Regions from separate parts of the Pseudoalteromonas ruthenica genome, predicted to be linked through region 2. Evidence: predicted binding sites of a transcription regulator. Region 2 holds the regulator's gene; each other region holds the start of a gene.
What was found. The regulator sigma-54, encoded in region 2, starts transcription at its own class of promoters, with help from an activator protein. The targets are predictions, from matches to a motif close to GTTGGCACGNNNNTNGNNT.

Region 1 (4,211 bases), 750 kb from region 2:
TTTAAATTCTTTACGATTTTATTTTCGCTGCGGTCAATCCCGCCGTCGGCAGCATAGGTTAATGAACTTGGTGCGCCGATAAGAATATCTTTGAGTTGTTTGACAGTGAGCTGAGCGTTGTGAGCAGCCTGAGCATTCACTTGATTTTGCTGTTTGCACTTTAGCAATAAAGTCTGTGCATGCTCTATCATCTCTTGGTGCGGCGCTAATACCTCTTGCTCTTGCGCTTTTAATAGCTGAGCAATATGCTGGTCTTGTTGCTGAATTTGAACAAGCGCCTGTTCTTTTTTAGGCGTTAATTCCTTCAGTTCATCACCACTGCGCCCGGCAATAGCGCTCAACTCATCTTCAAGTAGTTGTAGCAAGTCTTGTAAACTTGAGAGCTGTTGGCCGAGAGCCACACTAAGTGCCGAATCAGCCATACAAATCGAACTCAAACGCAGCGATGTTTTTAGCAAGCTTTTCGCTATCTACTTGATATTTGCCTTCACTGATAGCTTGCTTTAATTCGTCAACCTTTTGTTGATCGAACCCTGATGAGCGCTCTGCTTTTTCTTGCAAAGACTTCATTTGCTTTGCTTGTGGCGTAAGGCTTACTGAGTCTGCTGCAGCCTTGGTACTGGCTTTTGCATTTGCCTCATTACCTTGTGTTTGCGTTTGGTTGAGCTTTTGTTGCTCCACTTTATTTTGTGGTGTGTTGTACACCGAGCCTTGCTGGCCTTTGTTGACTTGATTCACCATCACTAATTACCTAAGCTATATTGACCTTTGCACTGTTTATCGGCCATTCTAGCCAATACTTTAGCATAAAATTTAAATATTAACCGCCACGGTTTCCACTGCTGTTACTTTGGCATTGATCAGCCGGCCAGACTTTACATTACGCACGCGAATATTATCACCGACACCGCCATCTTCTAGCGCTTCTCCAGATGTTTTTATAGTGAGTCCGTTAAAGCGGGCAATTATGCTCACATTATCGCCCTTACACACCATACACAACTGATTCATACTAATTGGCAACCCTCTGCGAATACTGCGTTTACTGCGGCTGCCGACAATAACTTCTGGCTGCTCTATGTAGCGAGCGCGAACAAAATGTTGCGGACGCTGCTCCGTAGTTAAATCATCAGCACTAATAATTTGCCCACGGGCAATGTGATCATTGGCGACCACGATAGTAGAGAGCTTAATGATGCGTACATGGACATACTGACTCCAAAGAGCAGGACTTGAACACTTAAGTTTTACTGTTACCTGCCGATTAAATGGCGGAGCGCTAGCCGTAGAGGCTTGCGGTGTTACTGCACACTCTCTGGGACCTATGCGCGCATCTAAGTCCATCGCTTGCACTTGCAGCTCTTGATCGGGCTGAATCTGCGCTTGCTCTGTGATGTATTGCTCAGCAAGCGTTTGCAAAGCGTGGCGATCATAGCGCTGTTGTTGGCCGTTGTTTGCCTCAGCCGTTGAGCTTATTAATACACCGGCTATTAACCATAAGCTTTGGAAAAGTTGAATTTTTTTGAACATACTCACCATGTTTCGACTATGCTTATTGGGTAAAACAGGGTATAACTACGAAGCGTCAAAAACTGGGCGTTCTAGCGTAGTTATACTAACGTATGAAGCTAAGAAGCAAAATGCGTTCCTATTTGGCGCGAGTGTGCGAAGTTGTAAATTAATGCTAGGAGAATCCGATGGCTGGCATTTTAGATTCTGTCAATCAACGAACCCAACTTGTGGGTCAAAACCGCCTTGAATTATTGCTGTTTAAACTAAAAGGACGCCAGCGGTTCGGGATCAACGTTTTTAAAGTTAGAGAAGTCCTTCAGTGTCCACCACTAACAAATATGCCGAAAACGAATTCTTATATTCGTGGGGTAGCGCATATTCGTGGACAAACCATTTCTATCATCGATTTGTCTATGGCTGTAGGCGGTCCGGCCATCACTGATATTGAAAATTGCTTTATTATTATCGCCGAATATAACCGCTCTGTGCAGGGGTTTTTGGTGGGTGGCGTTGAGCGTATCGTCAATATGAACTGGGAAAAGATTATGCCACCGCCGTCAGGTGCGGGGCGTTATTCATACCTTACCGCAGTGACTGAGATTGATGACGAGCTCGTAGAAATCTTGGATGTTGAAAAAATTCTTGCAGAGATCAGCCCTGTTAATACCGAGGTCAGTGAGGGCATTGCCTCAGATGGCGAGATGCAGAAAGATCTCGGTGAGCGTATTGTGTTTATTGCCGATGACTCTGCCGTGGCGCGTAATCAAGTAAAACGGGCGCTGGAGCCTCTCGGGGTGCAAACTGAGCTGGCGAAAAATGGTAAAGAGGCCCTGCTGCGATTAAAAGAAATAGCGAAGCTTGACTGCAAAGATGATATCACTGAGCGAGTGGCGTTACTGATATCGGATGTGGAAATGCCAGAGATGGACGGCTATACCTTAACAGCAGAGGTCAAAGCGGATCCGAAGCTGGCACCATTGCATGTGATACTGCACACCTCTTTAAGTGGCGTATTTAACCATGCGATGATAGAAAAAGTTGGGGCGGATGACTTTATTGCCAAATTTAACCCCGACGAACTGGCTACAGCAGTTAAAAAGTGGGTGCATTGTGATTAATGCCGCCTTGTCTTGTAACCGCTTCAAGTGAGTTAGGTGAGAGTAATTTGGAAAATAAGCATTTAGAGCTCGGTGAATACAACCAGTTTCGTGCATTTTTAGAACAGCAGTGTGGCATTGTGCTGGGTGATAACAAACTTTACTTAGTTAAAAGTCGCTTGGCTCCGCTGATGGCTCGCTTTAGCGTTGAATCTTTGTCGCAGCTGGTTAGCAAAACGTTGAGTCCGCATGAGCGGCAACTTCGTGCCGCTGTTGTTGATGCCATGACCACCAATGAAACATTGTGGTTTCGCGACTCTTATCCGTTTGAATTATTGAAGACAAAGCTCTTACCTGAGTGCAAAGATTTACGTCGGCCGGTAAAAATTTGGTCGGCGGCCAGTTCTTCCGGGCAAGAGCCCTACTCAATAGCGATGTCAGTGGCCGAATATCAACAGTCTCGCCCAGGTCAACTGTCCTCGGGAGCGCAAATAATCGGTACTGATATCTCTAATACCATGCTCGATATTTGTAAAAATGCTGAGTATGACTCATTGGCATTGGCTCGGGGGCTCAGTGCTGAAAGACGCAAAAAGTTTTTTAGCGATAGTGGCAACGGTATGGCTAAAGTTAATGACAATGTAAAACGTATGGTGAGCTTTCGCCATTTGAATTTATTGGATTCATATGCGTTGCTGGGTAAGTTTGACATTATCTTTTGTCGCAACGTCCTTATTTATTTTTCTCCGGAAGTAAAAGCCAAGATCATTGGTCAATTCGCGCAAGCGCTTAACCCTAAGGGATATTTGTTTTTAGGAGCGAGTGAATCAATGACAGGCTTGAGTACCGAGTTCGATATGATCCGTTGTAATCCCGGTATCATCTACCAAAAAAAGTCCTAAATACATAGCCTTACAATCTATGGTCTAAAAATTGCTGTAGCCCCTCTAAGAGAGTCAAAAATTTGGAGAGGCTATGGCTATCAGTTTTGATAAAGCATTTGGTATTCATCCCCAAGCAATGCTCGTTCGCTCGCAAAGGGCTGAGCTATTGGCGTCGAATATTGCCAATGCAGACACCCCTGGCTATAAAGCGAAAGACATTGATTTTGCCAGCGCGTTAAAAGCGGCAAACAATCGGCAGTTAAGCGGCAATAGCTTAGCTCGGACCCATCCGGAACACCTCCAAGCAAGTACCCAAATGAGTATGGGTGAAGCAAAATTTCGTGTTCCAAATCAACCAGATACAGGCGATGGTAACTCTGTTGATGTACAGGTGGAACGGAACTTGTATACACAGAACGCTATAGAGTATCAGGCCAGCTTACGCTTTATGAACGGCAAGATTTCCGGTCTTAAGAAAGCCCTAGGTGGTCAAGGAGCATAATCATGAGTTTATTTAATGTTTTTGATGTTTCTGGTTCGGCCATGAGTGCGCAAAACGTGCGCTTAAATACCACGGCCAGCAACTTAGCAAACGCAAACTCGGTTAGCTCCTCAGTGGAGCAGACATATCGCGCTCGCCAACCTGTTTTCGCTGCTCAGCTGCAGCAAGCGGTAGGCAAACAGCAAGGTGAGTCTGTGGGAGTGAAAGTGCTGGGTG
Region 2 (4,211 bases):
GGAATGCCATGTTTAAACCCAAAAGACTCAAAAGTGATCAGTAATTGCTTGTCTTTTTTACCCAGCACTTTTTCACGGATCATCTCCGCCAACTGGTGAACACTGAGCTCAGTTGTATCAATAATAAAGTCGGCGTGGGAGATGAGTACATCAAGAAGCTGCTTCTCTTCACGAATAGCGACATCCAACGTCATATTTTGCATGGATAAGGGGTGTAGTCGACGAGTTTCAGAGAAACGCTTAATCAACGTTTGTTCGTCACTATCAAGGTAAAACAGCGAAGGCTTAGCAAACTCAGGCAGGTAAGCGAGAATGTCGTTAAATTCATGCTGTTCTTTGGGCAAATTGCGCACGTCTATACTGACGGCAATTTTGTCATAATTTGCTGAAACACTGCGCACCAAGGAGGGGAGTAAAATAACTGGGATGTTATCTACGCAATAGTACCCAAGGTCTTCGAGCACCCGTAACGCGACTGATTTTCCAGAACCCGAGCGACCACTGACAATGATAAGTTCCATCCGACAACTCCTTGTTTTACCCCAAGACGCACATTTAAACCACACCATGAATTAATACGGCGCGCATTAGTCGGCGATCAATTGATAAAGCTCTTGATCGCTGCTGGCTGAGCGCAGTTGTTTACACAGTTGTTTGTCTTTTAGTTTATCAGCAATTGTCGCTAAGGTCTTCAGGTGTTGTTCAGTCTCATTAGCCGGCACTAAAAGTGCGACAAAGATATCCACCGGACGGTTATCAATGGCATCAAAGTTAATGGCTTCGCGATTGGTTACAACAATGGCAATCGTACTGTCGATACCATCGAGACGGCCATGTGGAATAGCAACGCCTTTGCCGATGCCAGTACTGCCCAGCTTTTCGCGGGTTAGTAAAGCATCAAGTACCGATTGCTCGCTGAGGTGAGGACTGTGCTGATGAGCCACCTGAGAGAGGTACTCCAGCATTCTTTTTTTGCTATTAAAAAGGACCGCAGCTTTGCTGCAGTCCTTGGTAAAGAGTGAATCTAGGTTCATGTTAGTGACGAGATAATTTCTCTTTATGTTTAATCACTTGACGGTCGAGCTTATCAATTAAGCCGTCGATCGCCGCATACATATCCTGGTGCTCTGCGGTTGCGAACAGTTCACCACCGTTAACGTGAAGAGTAGCTTCTGCTTTTTGTGTTAGTTTTTCAATATCAAGAATGACATGCACATTATTTATATGGTCAAAGTGACGCTCTAATTTTGCAAATTTGCTATTCACATAGTTGCGAAGAGAATCAGTGATTTCTACGTGACGACCGGTAAGATTTAATTGCATAAGCATTTTCCTTCTTGTCTAACGTCTATATCAAACTTTTACGCTGATTTGACGGTGGAATGGCTAGCGATTCACGATATTTAGCAATCGTGCGCCGAGCCACTTTAATTCCTTGCTCGGCTAGTACGTCGGCAATCTTGCTATCACTCAACGGTTTAGCAGGATTCTCCGCAGCTACTAGCTTTTTGATCAATGCTCGAATCGCTGTAGACGAGCATTCACCTCCGTTTTCGGTTGTAACATGGCTGGAGAAAAAGTACTTCAGCTCAAAAATACCCCGTGGTGTATGCATATACTTTTGGGTGGTCACACGGGAAATCGTTGACTCATGCATTTCCACCATTTCGGCAACGTCATTAAGCACCATTGGCTTCATTGCCTCTTCACCATGTTCAAAGAATGCCTGTTGTTGTTGAACAATGCAATTAGTTACTTTAAGTAGCGTATCATTGCGTTGTTCCAAGCTCTTTATAAACCATTTCGCTTCTTGTAAATGCGAGCGAATAAATTGACTATCACTTTGTGACTTACAGCTTCGCGACATTGATGCATAGTGATCGTTAACGCGGATCTTAGGCATACTATCTGGGTTTAATTCAACCACCCAGCGGCCTTTAACTTTCTTCACCGATACATCTGGAATCACATACTCTGACTGCTCTCGCACAATCGTGGCTGCAGGAGTCGGATTTAAACTGTGTATCAGTGTCATCACCTCTTTTAACTGCGCTTCTTTAAGCTTAGTCTTTTTCATCAAGGTGCGATAGTCACGACTACCAAGCAAATCAATATAGTTACAAACTACCTCTTTGGTCTCTTCAAGCCAAGGGGTTTGTGGGTCAAATTGCTTGAGCTGGATCAACAAGCACTCTTGTAAAGAACGCGCACCAATTCCTACTGGATCAAAGAGTTGGATACGCTTAAGAACGGCTTCAATTTCATCGAGCTCGATACCATCGTCTTGTTCATCATGATTCAAGCTTTCCAGCAGATCTTCACAACTGACTGTTAAAATGCCGTTGTCATTGATGGCTTCAATAATGGCTGTGGCGATGGCCTCGTCGGTGGCACTAAAAGGTGTTAATTGCAGCTGCCACATTAAATAATCGTGTAACGACTCGGTGGTTTCGCCTTGGTAGATAGACTCATCTTCTGGCATAGGCCCAGAGGAGGCAACGGGAGCCGCACTAATATACTCATCCCAAGACACATCCATGGGCAAGTCTTCACTGATGGACTCGTTGTTCATGGCATCAGCACTTTCAACTTCATCCTTACTGGCGCTGGCCGTCTCGGCGGTATCGTTATTTTGGTTGTCGGACGTCGACTCTTTTTGCTCTTGGTTGTCGTTATTGTCGGCGTAATTGTCTTCTTCAACTTCAAGTAATGGGTTGGCGTCCAACGCCTCTTGAATTTCTTGTTGGAGATCCAAAGTACTGAGCTGCAACAGGCGAATCGCTTGCTGCAATTGTGGGGTCATTGTTAATTGCTGGCCTAGGCGCAGCTGTAATGATTGCCTCATGTATCTCTAACAATCCTTTAATCGTTATAATCTAAACTGCTCACCCAAATAGACGTCGCGAACCGTTTGATCGGCAAGAACTTGCTCTGGAGTACCAGAAGCAATGAGCTCGCCATGGGAAACAATGTATGCGGTTTCACATACGTCTAGGGTCTCTCGCACGTTGTGGTCGGTGATTAATACACCAATGCCACGATTGCGCAGATGCTCTATGATTTTCTTTATATCTAACACTGAAATAGGGTCGACACCAGCAAAAGGTTCATCCAACAAGATAAACTTGGGGTTTGCCGCCAATGCTCGCGCTATTTCTACCCGGCGACGTTCGCCACCAGATAACGCCATTCCTTGTGAGTCTCGAATGTGCTGTATATTAAACTCATCAAGTAGGCCCTCAAGCTCGCTTTCACGCTCTGCTTTGCTTAAGCCCTTGCGGGTTTCCAGGATGGCCATCAAATTTTGAAACACTGTCAGCTTTCGAAAAATAGATGATTCTTGCGGTAAATAACCAATACCTAAGCGCGCACGAGAGTGCATCGGCATCAAGGTGATATCCTCATCATCAATACTGATGGTGCCTTTATCACTGGGTACCAAGCCAACTATCATGTAAAAAGTAGTTGTCTTACCGGCTCCATTAGGGCCGAGCAAGCCGACGATACTACCTGCTTGTACTTCTAAGCCCACACTTTTGACGACCTCCCGGCCTTTATAGCTTTTCGCTAATTTTTGTGCTTTAAGAGTCGCCATTATTGCTCTTTCTCCGGCGTATCGTCACTTTGTGGTGTTAATGTTGTGCGCACTCGTGTGCTGGAGTTTTCATCCTTTTCGGCGGTGATCAGCTGTTTGGCAATATCATAGCTTATGGTTTCGGCAACGATATGCTGGTCGGCCATGGCAATCTTAGCATCACCTTGAATTTTAAGGGTCTCAGAGGCGACGTCATAACGAATTTCCAGCGCCTGTGCAGAAATCTCAGTGCCATCTTCCATCACTTCGGTGTACACAGCTGGTGAGCCGGTGGCTACGAGCAATTGCTTGTTATCACCCAATTCTGGACGACGGTGAGCCTCAAGGCGGTCAGCTTTTATTTCCCGTTTGCCGTGAACAATATGCACGTTCTTATCAAAAATAGTGATATTTTCTTTGATCAGTGCTTGTTGTTTGTCGGCATCAATTAACACTTCCTTGGCGGTGATTTGCTCAGCAGTAGCGCTGGCAGAGCATAAGCCAATTGCGATGGATGTAATTAATGCACTGATTTTATTGGTCATAATATATTGTTCGCGTATGTTCTGTTAATTCAACTATCTCTGTATTGAGGTCTGCTTTCAAGCCTTGCCCGGTGATCTTCATATTCGGGCCA
Region 3 (4,211 bases), 380 kb from region 2:
GTGATCGAAGCCGACGATGAGATCTTCTTTATTGCCGCAACCAAGCATATTCGTGCGGTAATGAGTGAACTGCAAAAGCTTGAGCGTTCTTATAAGAAGATCATGATCGCCGGTGGCGGTAACATTGGTGCTGGCTTGGCCCGCTCGTTGGAAAAAAACCATAGCGTTAAGCTGCTGGAGCGTAACCCACAACGAGCTGAGCAACTATCTGAAATGCTCGATGATACTGTGGTTTTTTGTGGTGATGCGTCTGATCAGGAGCTGCTATCAGAAGAGCATATTGAGCAAGTCGATGTATTCATTGCAGTGACCAATGACGACGAAGCCAATATTATGTCAGCGATGTTGGCAAAACGTATGGGGGCGCAAAAAACCATGGTGCTCATTCAACGTGGCGCCTATGTTGACTTGGTGCAAGGCGGCGAAATTGACATTGCTATTTCACCACAGCAAGCGACCATTTCAGCCCTGCTGACTCACGTAAGACGCGGTGACATCGTCAATGTTTACTCGTTACGTAAAGGCGCGGCAGAGGCAATTGAAGCCGTAGCTCATGGTGATGAGAACACCTCTAAAGTGGTAGGCAGAGCTATCTCTGAAATTAAACTACCTGCAGGGACGACTATTGGCGCTATCGTGCGCAATGATGACGTACTGATAGCCCATGATGATACAGTGATCCAAAGTGGTGACCATGTCATTATGTTCTTGATAGATAAAAAGCACATTCATGTGGTTGAGAAGCTCTTCCAGGTCAGCGCAATGTTTCTGTAAAACATAAAAAAGCAGCCTTAGTGGGTGGACTAAGACTGCTTTTGCGTTGCTCTAATGGGTCTGGGTATTTACTCAGCGTGAGCAAATTCTTCCTTAGATAGCTCGCCATTTCCATCAATATCAAGCTCATCAAATTTAGTTAGAATCGCTGCATCTGCACTTGCCTCTTCCTTGCTGATGCTGCCATTACCGTCGACATCCAATGTATCAAAAGTAGAACCTGCGATAGCTGTTGCAGAAGAAGCCAAAATCGCCATAGCAAGTAGTGTGTTAGTCGTTTTCATCACGCTCTCCTCTTAGTTGGCGTTAAATTACTCAGCTTTTGCGAATTCTTTTTCGCTCAGCTCACCGTCTTTATTGGCGTCCAAATCCTTGAACTGCTGCATTAGCTCTGGATACTTAGACGCTTCTTCCATGCTGATAGCGCCATTGCTATCTACGTCTACACTGTTAAAGTCCATGTCCAATGCGAATGCTGATGATGCGCTTACTAAACCTACGATAGCGACTGCTTTTGTCGAATTTTTCATAATGTATCCTCTTTACTGTGTGGTGTTGTCCGGTGTTGCGCAGTCGTTACTGCGCTTTAGCAAATTCTTGCTCAGATAACTCACCGTTCATGTCAGTATCCAAGTCTTTAAATTGACTCATAAGCTCAGGATACTTAGACGCCTCTTCCATGCTGATAGCGCCGTTGCCGTCGGCATCGATAGTGTTGAAATCTGCATCCAGTGCGAAAGCTGAAGATGCGCCTACAAGTGCCATTAATGCGACTGTGTGTTTCATGGTTTTCATAACTTGCTCCTTACCTTGTTTGGTAAATAATTGGGTTACTCGGCTTTTTCGAACTCTGCTTTTGAGAGCTCACCGTTGCCATCTGTATCGAGTTGATCGAACTGCTCCATTAGAGCGGCATCGACAGAGGCCTCTTGAACACTGATAGCGCCATTGCCGTCGGCATCAAGTGCGTTAAAATCTGCTGCAAATACAGCGCTTGATGCAGCTAAAGTGACAAATGCGATTGTTGACGTCATACCTTTCATAACAAATCCCTCTTAATGGAAATAAAGTGCGTGAGAAAGAGCGAATAGCGCTTAAGCTTGCTCGAACTCTTCTTTTGAAAGCTCACCGTTACCATCGGTATCTAGCTTGTCGAAGTGCTTGCTAAGCTCTGCATCCACTGCTGCTTCTTGCTTGCTGATAGCGCCATTGCCGTCTGCATCTAAAGTAGAGAAATCTGCTGCAAATGCTGCGCTTGAAGCTGCTAAAGTGATAAGTGCTAAAGTTGAAGTCATGCGTTTCATAATAAGTATCCTTCTGGACTGAAAACTAAAATCTGAAATTGATGTTTAAACTAAGCGCTTAAGCTTGTTCAAACTCTTCTTTTGACAGTTCACCGTTACCATCGGTATCTAGCTTGTCGAAGTGCTTGCTAAGCTCTGCATCCACTGCTGCTTCTTGCTTGCTGATAGCGCCATTGCCGTCTGCATCTAAAGTAGAGAAATCTGCTGCAAATGCTGCGCTTGAAGCTGCTAAAGTGATAAGTGCTAAAGTTGAAGTCATGCGTTTCATAATAAGTATCCTTCTGGACTGAAAACTAAAATCTGAAATTGATGTTTAAACTAAGCGCTTAAGCTTGTTCAAACTCTTCTTTTGACAGCTCACCGTTACCATCGGTATCTAGCTTGTCGAAGTGTTTGCTAAGCTCTGCATCCACTGCTGCTTCTTGCTTGCTGATAGCGCCATTGCCGTCTGCATCTAAAGTAGAGAAATCTGCTGCAAACGCTGCGCTTGAAGCTGCTAAAGTGATAAGTGCTAAAGTTGAAGTCATGCGTTTCATAATCAATATCCTTCTTTACTTGTTGAAATCTGTGTCAGTAACGTTCTGTGCTAATTGCTACTGCGTTTTAAACTCACCCTGACTATTACAAGTCCGGTGCCAACATTAAAAAAGCACTATTTATCATGGAGATATATGTAAATCAGGGGAGTTAAGAGCCGTTACACTATGTTTTTCTGTTGCTCTTTTGCGACACAGTTCAGGCTTAAAAGATAATATCTATATTTTTCAATAGGTTATTTTGCAACTTCTCACCTTGAATTCAGCCAATTACCTGCCAGGATTGAGCTGAAGGTGACTTTTAACTGAATGAAAGTGTAATGCCATCATTCTCATAAATTATTTTTTATGTTTATTTATATAAAATTCAACAACTTATAATTTAAATAACTATTTGTAAGGGGATTTTTATTGAGCCCCGACTGCACACCAAGCGCTGTGTTGCTTTTTAGCAACAACGCATCTTTGGTTCAGTAAAGAGGTGGAATTTAGGACAAAAAGAAATACAGAAGAGATAAAAAAACAATTGAGTGCCTACGCTAGGCATCCACGCCTCAACGCCACTCAACGAGTGACGTTAAGTCACTGCCACGAGATAGAAAAGGGATAGCATGGTGGCAGGAATTCATCCTGAAGCGACGCCCGGCTCAGGCATCCACGCCTTCGCGTTCGGCCCTCAACGAGTGACGTTAAGTCACTGTCACGCGATAGAAAAGGGATGGCATGGTGGCAGGAATTCATCCTGAAGCGACGCCCGGCTCAGGCATCCACGCCTTCGCGTTCGGCCCTCAACGAGTGACGTTAAGTCACTCGCTGTCGCAAGCGACCGTGCCTCACCCACGCCAGAATGTTGGGGTAAACAGCACGAGGAGAGTAAATATCTCTAACCGGCCAAAGACCATTGCCAATGTCAGAATCCACTTTGCGCTATCACTAATGTCACCATAGTGAGCGGCTACTTCACCCAGCCCTGGACCCAGGTTATTAAGGCAGGCAGCGGTCGCCGAGAAGGCAGTGATATTATCTAGCCCCGTCCCCATCAGGCTGATCATAATAATTACAAACACCAAGGCATAGGCAGAGAAAAAGCCCCATACCGCCTCCACAACCTTATCTGGCAGGGCTTTACGACCTAGCTTAATCGAATAGATGGCACGCGGGTGGACCAAACGGTTAAGCTCTCGGATACCTTGTAAGTAAAGTAAAAACACCCTCACTACTTTCATTCCCCCGCCTGTGGAGCCCGCACAACCACCAATAAAACTGGAAAAGATCAGCAGCATAGGTAGAAACAGCGGCCAAGCGGAGAAGTTATCGGTCGCAAAACCGGCGGTGGTACTGATGGAAACGGCCTGAAACATCGCCTGGTCGAGAGTTTCATCACCATTAGCGTAAATGTTATTAGAGGAAAGCACTGCGAAACAGATAATGATGAGTGCCACTTGGATCAGAAAAAACGCTTTAAACTCAGGGTCGCGCAAATAAACTTTGCCACTACGACTGGCCACCGCTGCGTAGTGCAGTGAAAAGTTGATTGCCGCAATTAGCAAAAACACCACACAGATCAGGTTAATCACGGGGCTATCAAAGTGCCCCA
Region 4 (4,211 bases), 260 kb from region 2:
CAAGGCAGACGACACGCCCAGTGCTAATGCACTCAATTTGAGTTTATTTGAAGCCATAATTTTCCTCTGAAAGACATCATTATTGTTGTTGTTCAATTGCAACTATAATGAAAACAAAAAGAGGGGCAAGATTAAATTAATGTAAAATTATTATAAGTGAGTTGGAAAGCGGGCTATGCCCGCTCAATGGACTTTCAATGGACCTCATGAATATGTAACAAAGTATGTTTTAAATAAGACTTACGAGCGGCTCGTAACCCCAAGTACATAACAGCGCAGCCAGTATAGCTGCAAAAACCACGAACGCAGGCCAAGCAGGCTTGACTACCGCTGTTTCTTGCAATGCATTATTGCGACCGGTGATCATCGCTGGTACCAGTCTTTTACCTTTCAATGCATAAATCACAATAGCAGCAATATGCAAAGCAATGGCGGCTAGGATAAAGTCAAAGTTTTGATGGTGCACGGACGAGGCCCACTCAACCCAATCGTAAGATACATATTGGACTAAAGGACCATCGGTAAGAATGTCGTCTGTGGTCATCAATCCGCTGAGCAGTTGCACCAATAACAGTGCAAAAAATAGCAACACCATATAGCTGCCCGCCGCATTATGCCCGGCCACTTGTTCGCTTTGTCTTAGCGCCCTAAACACGGCTTTAGGTGAGTGTAATAACTTGTGCAAACGGGCACTTTCGCTACCAAAAAGCCCCCACAATAAACGAGTCGCAAGCAATGCTAAGGTAATGTAGGCGAGCACAAAGTGCAACTCCATCGCGCCCTCCTCCGCAGAGAAATAGAGGCCAGCAATACACAGCACTAAACTCCAATGAAAAAAGCGTATAAACCCATCCCAAACTTTCATTTTTGACTCCTTAACTTGGCAATATTGCGATTATGCCAAACTCTGTGTCATGCTGCGTGCTTGATCGTAAAAAACTTTGCTTATGTCTGCTGTTACAAACGCTAAAAACCGAACCCGCTTACATCGACTGGCCTTTATCAAAGGTCAGCTCGATATGTTACCGTTAAACTTAGCGGTTTTACCTTGGGGGCTATTGTGTGGCTCGTTAGCGATGCAAAACGGCTTCAGCGCCTGGGAAACACAATTGATGTCGTTGTTGGTCTTTGCCGGCTCGGCGCAACTGGTGGCCATCGAGCTTATCGCTGATCATACGCCACTGCTGACACTGCTGTTTACGACCTTCATTATTAGCTCTCGCCACTTTCTCTATGGTCTGGCAGTACGCCAAAAGGTGATTAGCCAACCGCTGCGCTGGCGCTTGCCCGTCAGCTTCGTGTTAACCGACGAGTTATTCGCCTTTTCCCACCACCGCAAGGCATATCAAACGAAAACACGCCTTATTTATGCGCTCAGCGCTGGCTTTAGCTTTTATGTGGCCTGGAATATATGGACTCTATTGGGCATCTTGGCAGGCCAACTATTACCCGATTTAACCAATTTAGGCTTAGACTTTGCCATCGCCACTACTTTTATTGCCTTGGTTGTGCCCACCATAAAAAACAAAGCAACCTTAGCCTGCGTGGTGATCACCGGGATTTGCGCCGCCACTTTCAAAGCTTGGGGGCTGGAACTCTGGTTGGTACTTAGCGCCCTAAGTGGTATGACGGTGGGCTACATGGTCAGTAAGGATAGCCAATGATACTGACGACCATAGTGCTTATGGCATGTATCACCTTTGCCAGCCGTTACCTGTTTTTACATCGCGCCTTACCCTTTCGGGTCGGGCCCAAATTGCAGCGCTTTTTAAGCTTCAGTGCGCCGGCGGTACTGACCGCTATTTGGGTGCCCATTGTCCTCCTTCCTGAGGGGCAGTGGCATATTAGTTATCGCAATCCTTATTTACTGGCCGCCGTACTGGCCATTATTGTTGCTTATCGCAGTAAAAGTATCTATCTCACTACCTTAGTAGGGATGGCTGCTTATTTTCTGCTGCGCTGAAAAACAAAAAAGGGGCTTTCGCCCCTTCCTAACTTTACTCGTTGAGGTAATCGTCAAAATCATCGTAGCCGAGATTTTTCCGCAGCTTACGCTGCTCTAGATAATCATCGAGCTTCTTTTTGACCTTGCGCTTACGACGGTCATGTTGGTTACGCCCCATCGCTTCGTATTCATCTTCAACAAATTCGTCATCTAACGCATCATAGGAATATGTTTTACCCACAATACACTCCAGTTAATTACAATCATTGTGCGCGGCTCAAGCTTAGCTCCACCACGACCAAGAGCCTACGCCCTTAAAATGAATAAATAGCTGCAAATGGCAAAACTGGAAAGTGAGATTTTTTTATCGTTTCAACAAATATCTTTTATTGACGATGATCATCAATGTGCGACTTTCACCAACATCTTGTTAAAAACGACTAAAAGTTAGCTTTTTTTTAAACCTCTAGCAAAAATCTGCTCGTCATTAATACATAACCTATTGTTTATTATAGAGTAATAATTTTGGCACCGAATTTGTAATGTATCTCTCGTAACAACAATCAACGGGAATAAAGACAATGAAAACGACAGCAGCCCTTCTTTTTGCATCCATGACGGTAACCACAAGCGCACTGGCACACGAGCAAAAGCCAGATAACCTCTCATTTGGTTCACAACAGTGCGATATTGAGTTTAAAAGTGATATTCGTATCAACCCTGAACGCATACAAATCACCAATGTCGATAATCAACACATGGTGTACGATGGTCAGCAGCTGCTCGTTGATGGTGAAGTTATGCCTCTGACTGCAGCTCAGCAGCAAGCACTGGATAATTACTCTCAGCAACTACGTAGTTACGTCCCTGAAGTTGCTCAGATTGCCCTTGATGGCGTGAAAATAGCCGGTGTGGCCATTGAAGAAGTGAGTGCAGCGTTTGGCATTGAGCATAATGACGCGTTGCAGCAGGTCGTGGATAATATTGGCAATAATATCGAGCATAGCTTTTATCAAAATGGCGAGTTTGTGATGGGCAAACAAAGCTTTGATGAGCTAGGTGAAGATATTGAGCAACAATTCGATGAAAACTTTGAACAAGCCGTTGAACAGGCAATGGTGCAATCAATAGGCAGCGTGCTGATGGCCTTGGGTTCGCAAATGGTCAGCTCAGGTGGCGACATGGACGAGTTCGAGCAGCGCATGGAAAGAATGGGTGAGCAAATTGAACAGCGTGTTGAGCTTCAAGCTGCCAATATCGAGCAGCGCGCAGATGCCCTGTGCCATTCATTTTCAGAGTTGGCAGAGCAAGAGGCCCAACTGGTGAGCATGGTCCCAGAACTAAGTGACTTCCAGCTTTTAATTACTAAATAGTCGGAATAATCACCCCTTTCGCACTTGCTGGCAGAGCGCTCCCAACCGCGCTACTGCCACTTCCACTTTATCGCTCCAAGGAATACCATAACTCAGGCGCACACATTGACGGTATTTATCGGTAGCGCTAAATATTGAGCCCGGTGTAATGCTGATCCCCGCGTCCAACGCCAAATGAAAAAGTTCAATCACATCGTATTGGCTAGGTAACTGCAGCCACAATACACAGCCGCCCTTGGGATTAGTCATCCGCGTTTTTTCCGGAAAATGCTGTAACACCAGCGCCCGCATGCGCTCCTTGTTCAAAGCTAGGCGCTGGCGTAGTGTACGTAAGTTTTTGTCGTAATCGCCACTACTCATAAACTCATACAGGGTCCACTGATTCATCAACGATGATGAACAGCTAATCGCCCGCTTTAAGCGCCGCGCTTGCGCTGCATACTTACCGGCAATCATCCACCCGACGCGATAACTCGGCGCCGCTGTTTTGGAAAGCGATGAGCAGGTGATCACTTGCCCTTTGCGAGAAAAGTATTGCGCCGGTTTAGCATGACTATGTTCATACGCCAATTCACCATACACATCATCCTCAATAAGCACCGCCCCTCGCTCCTCAATCATGCGCACCAGTTGCTGGCGGCGCTCATCGGACATGTGCGAGCCCAAGGGGTTGCTAATTGTAGTAGAGAAAATACAGGCTTTGATGTCGTGCTCTGCGAAGGCACGCGCCAAATCATCTGCACAGACACCTTCTTCCGGGCACATTGGGATCTCTATGGCTTTCAGTCCCAAACTTTCAATCATCTCAATGATGCCGAAGTAACAGGGCGATTCGATAGCGACTATATCACCCATTTGCGTAACGCATTGCAGCGCAATGTTTAATGCTTCTT

Region 1: a site for sigma-54 is predicted at 1,634-1,652, ahead of flgA (flagellar basal body P-ring formation chaperone FlgA). Genes of this name have one in related genera too.
Region 3: a site for sigma-54 is predicted at 2,700-2,718, ahead of PRUTH_RS00080 (EF-hand domain-containing protein). Genes of this name have one in related genera too.
Region 4: a site for sigma-54 is predicted at 2,470-2,488, ahead of PRUTH_RS14930 (YggN family protein). Genes of this name have one in related genera too.

The regions. Positions count from the first base shown of each region.
Region 1 covers NZ_CP023396.1:382,200-386,410, forward strand. Annotated here, with positions in the region: gene flgN (flagellar export chaperone FlgN) at 1-422, opposite strand, end outside; gene flgM (flagellar biosynthesis anti-sigma factor FlgM) at 415-741, opposite strand; gene flgA (flagellar basal body P-ring formation chaperone FlgA) at 814-1,530, opposite strand; gene PRUTH_RS01785 (chemotaxis protein) at 1,698-2,630, shown strand; gene PRUTH_RS01790 (CheR family methyltransferase) at 2,678-3,511, shown strand; gene flgB (flagellar basal body rod protein FlgB) at 3,585-3,995, shown strand; gene flgC (flagellar basal body rod protein FlgC) at 3,998-4,211, shown strand, end outside.
Region 2 covers NZ_CP023396.1:2,904,637-2,908,847, reverse strand. Annotated here, with positions in the region: gene rapZ (RNase adapter RapZ) at 1-521, opposite strand, end outside; gene ptsN (PTS IIA-like nitrogen regulatory protein PtsN) at 588-1,034, opposite strand; gene hpf (ribosome hibernation promoting factor) at 1,036-1,323, opposite strand; gene PRUTH_RS13665 (RNA polymerase factor sigma-54) at 1,349-2,845, opposite strand; gene lptB (LPS export ABC transporter ATP-binding protein) at 2,870-3,595, opposite strand; gene lptA (lipopolysaccharide transport periplasmic protein LptA) at 3,595-4,119, opposite strand; gene lptC (LPS export ABC transporter periplasmic protein LptC) at 4,109-4,211, opposite strand, start outside.
Region 3 covers NZ_CP023396.1:19,895-24,105, reverse strand. Annotated here, with positions in the region: gene trkA (Trk system potassium transporter TrkA) at 1-774, shown strand, start outside; gene PRUTH_RS00110 (EF-hand domain-containing protein) at 843-1,058, opposite strand; gene PRUTH_RS00105 (EF-hand domain-containing protein) at 1,086-1,304, opposite strand; gene PRUTH_RS00100 (EF-hand domain-containing protein) at 1,351-1,569, opposite strand; gene PRUTH_RS00095 (EF-hand domain-containing protein) at 1,605-1,817, opposite strand; gene PRUTH_RS00090 (EF-hand domain-containing protein) at 1,869-2,078, opposite strand; gene PRUTH_RS00085 (EF-hand domain-containing protein) at 2,137-2,346, opposite strand; gene PRUTH_RS00080 (EF-hand domain-containing protein) at 2,405-2,614, opposite strand; gene PRUTH_RS00075 (TrkH family potassium uptake protein) at 3,448-4,211, opposite strand, start outside.
Region 4 covers NZ_CP023396.1:3,166,056-3,170,266, forward strand. Annotated here, with positions in the region: gene PRUTH_RS14905 (S8 family serine peptidase) at 1-57, opposite strand, end outside; gene PRUTH_RS14910 (cytochrome b/b6 domain-containing protein) at 230-865, opposite strand; gene PRUTH_RS14915 (AzlC family ABC transporter permease) at 948-1,664, shown strand; gene PRUTH_RS14920 (AzlD domain-containing protein) at 1,664-1,963, shown strand; gene PRUTH_RS14925 (PA3496 family putative envelope integrity protein) at 1,998-2,186, opposite strand; gene PRUTH_RS14930 (YggN family protein) at 2,527-3,318, shown strand; gene PRUTH_RS14935 (aminotransferase-like domain-containing protein) at 3,328-4,211, opposite strand, start outside.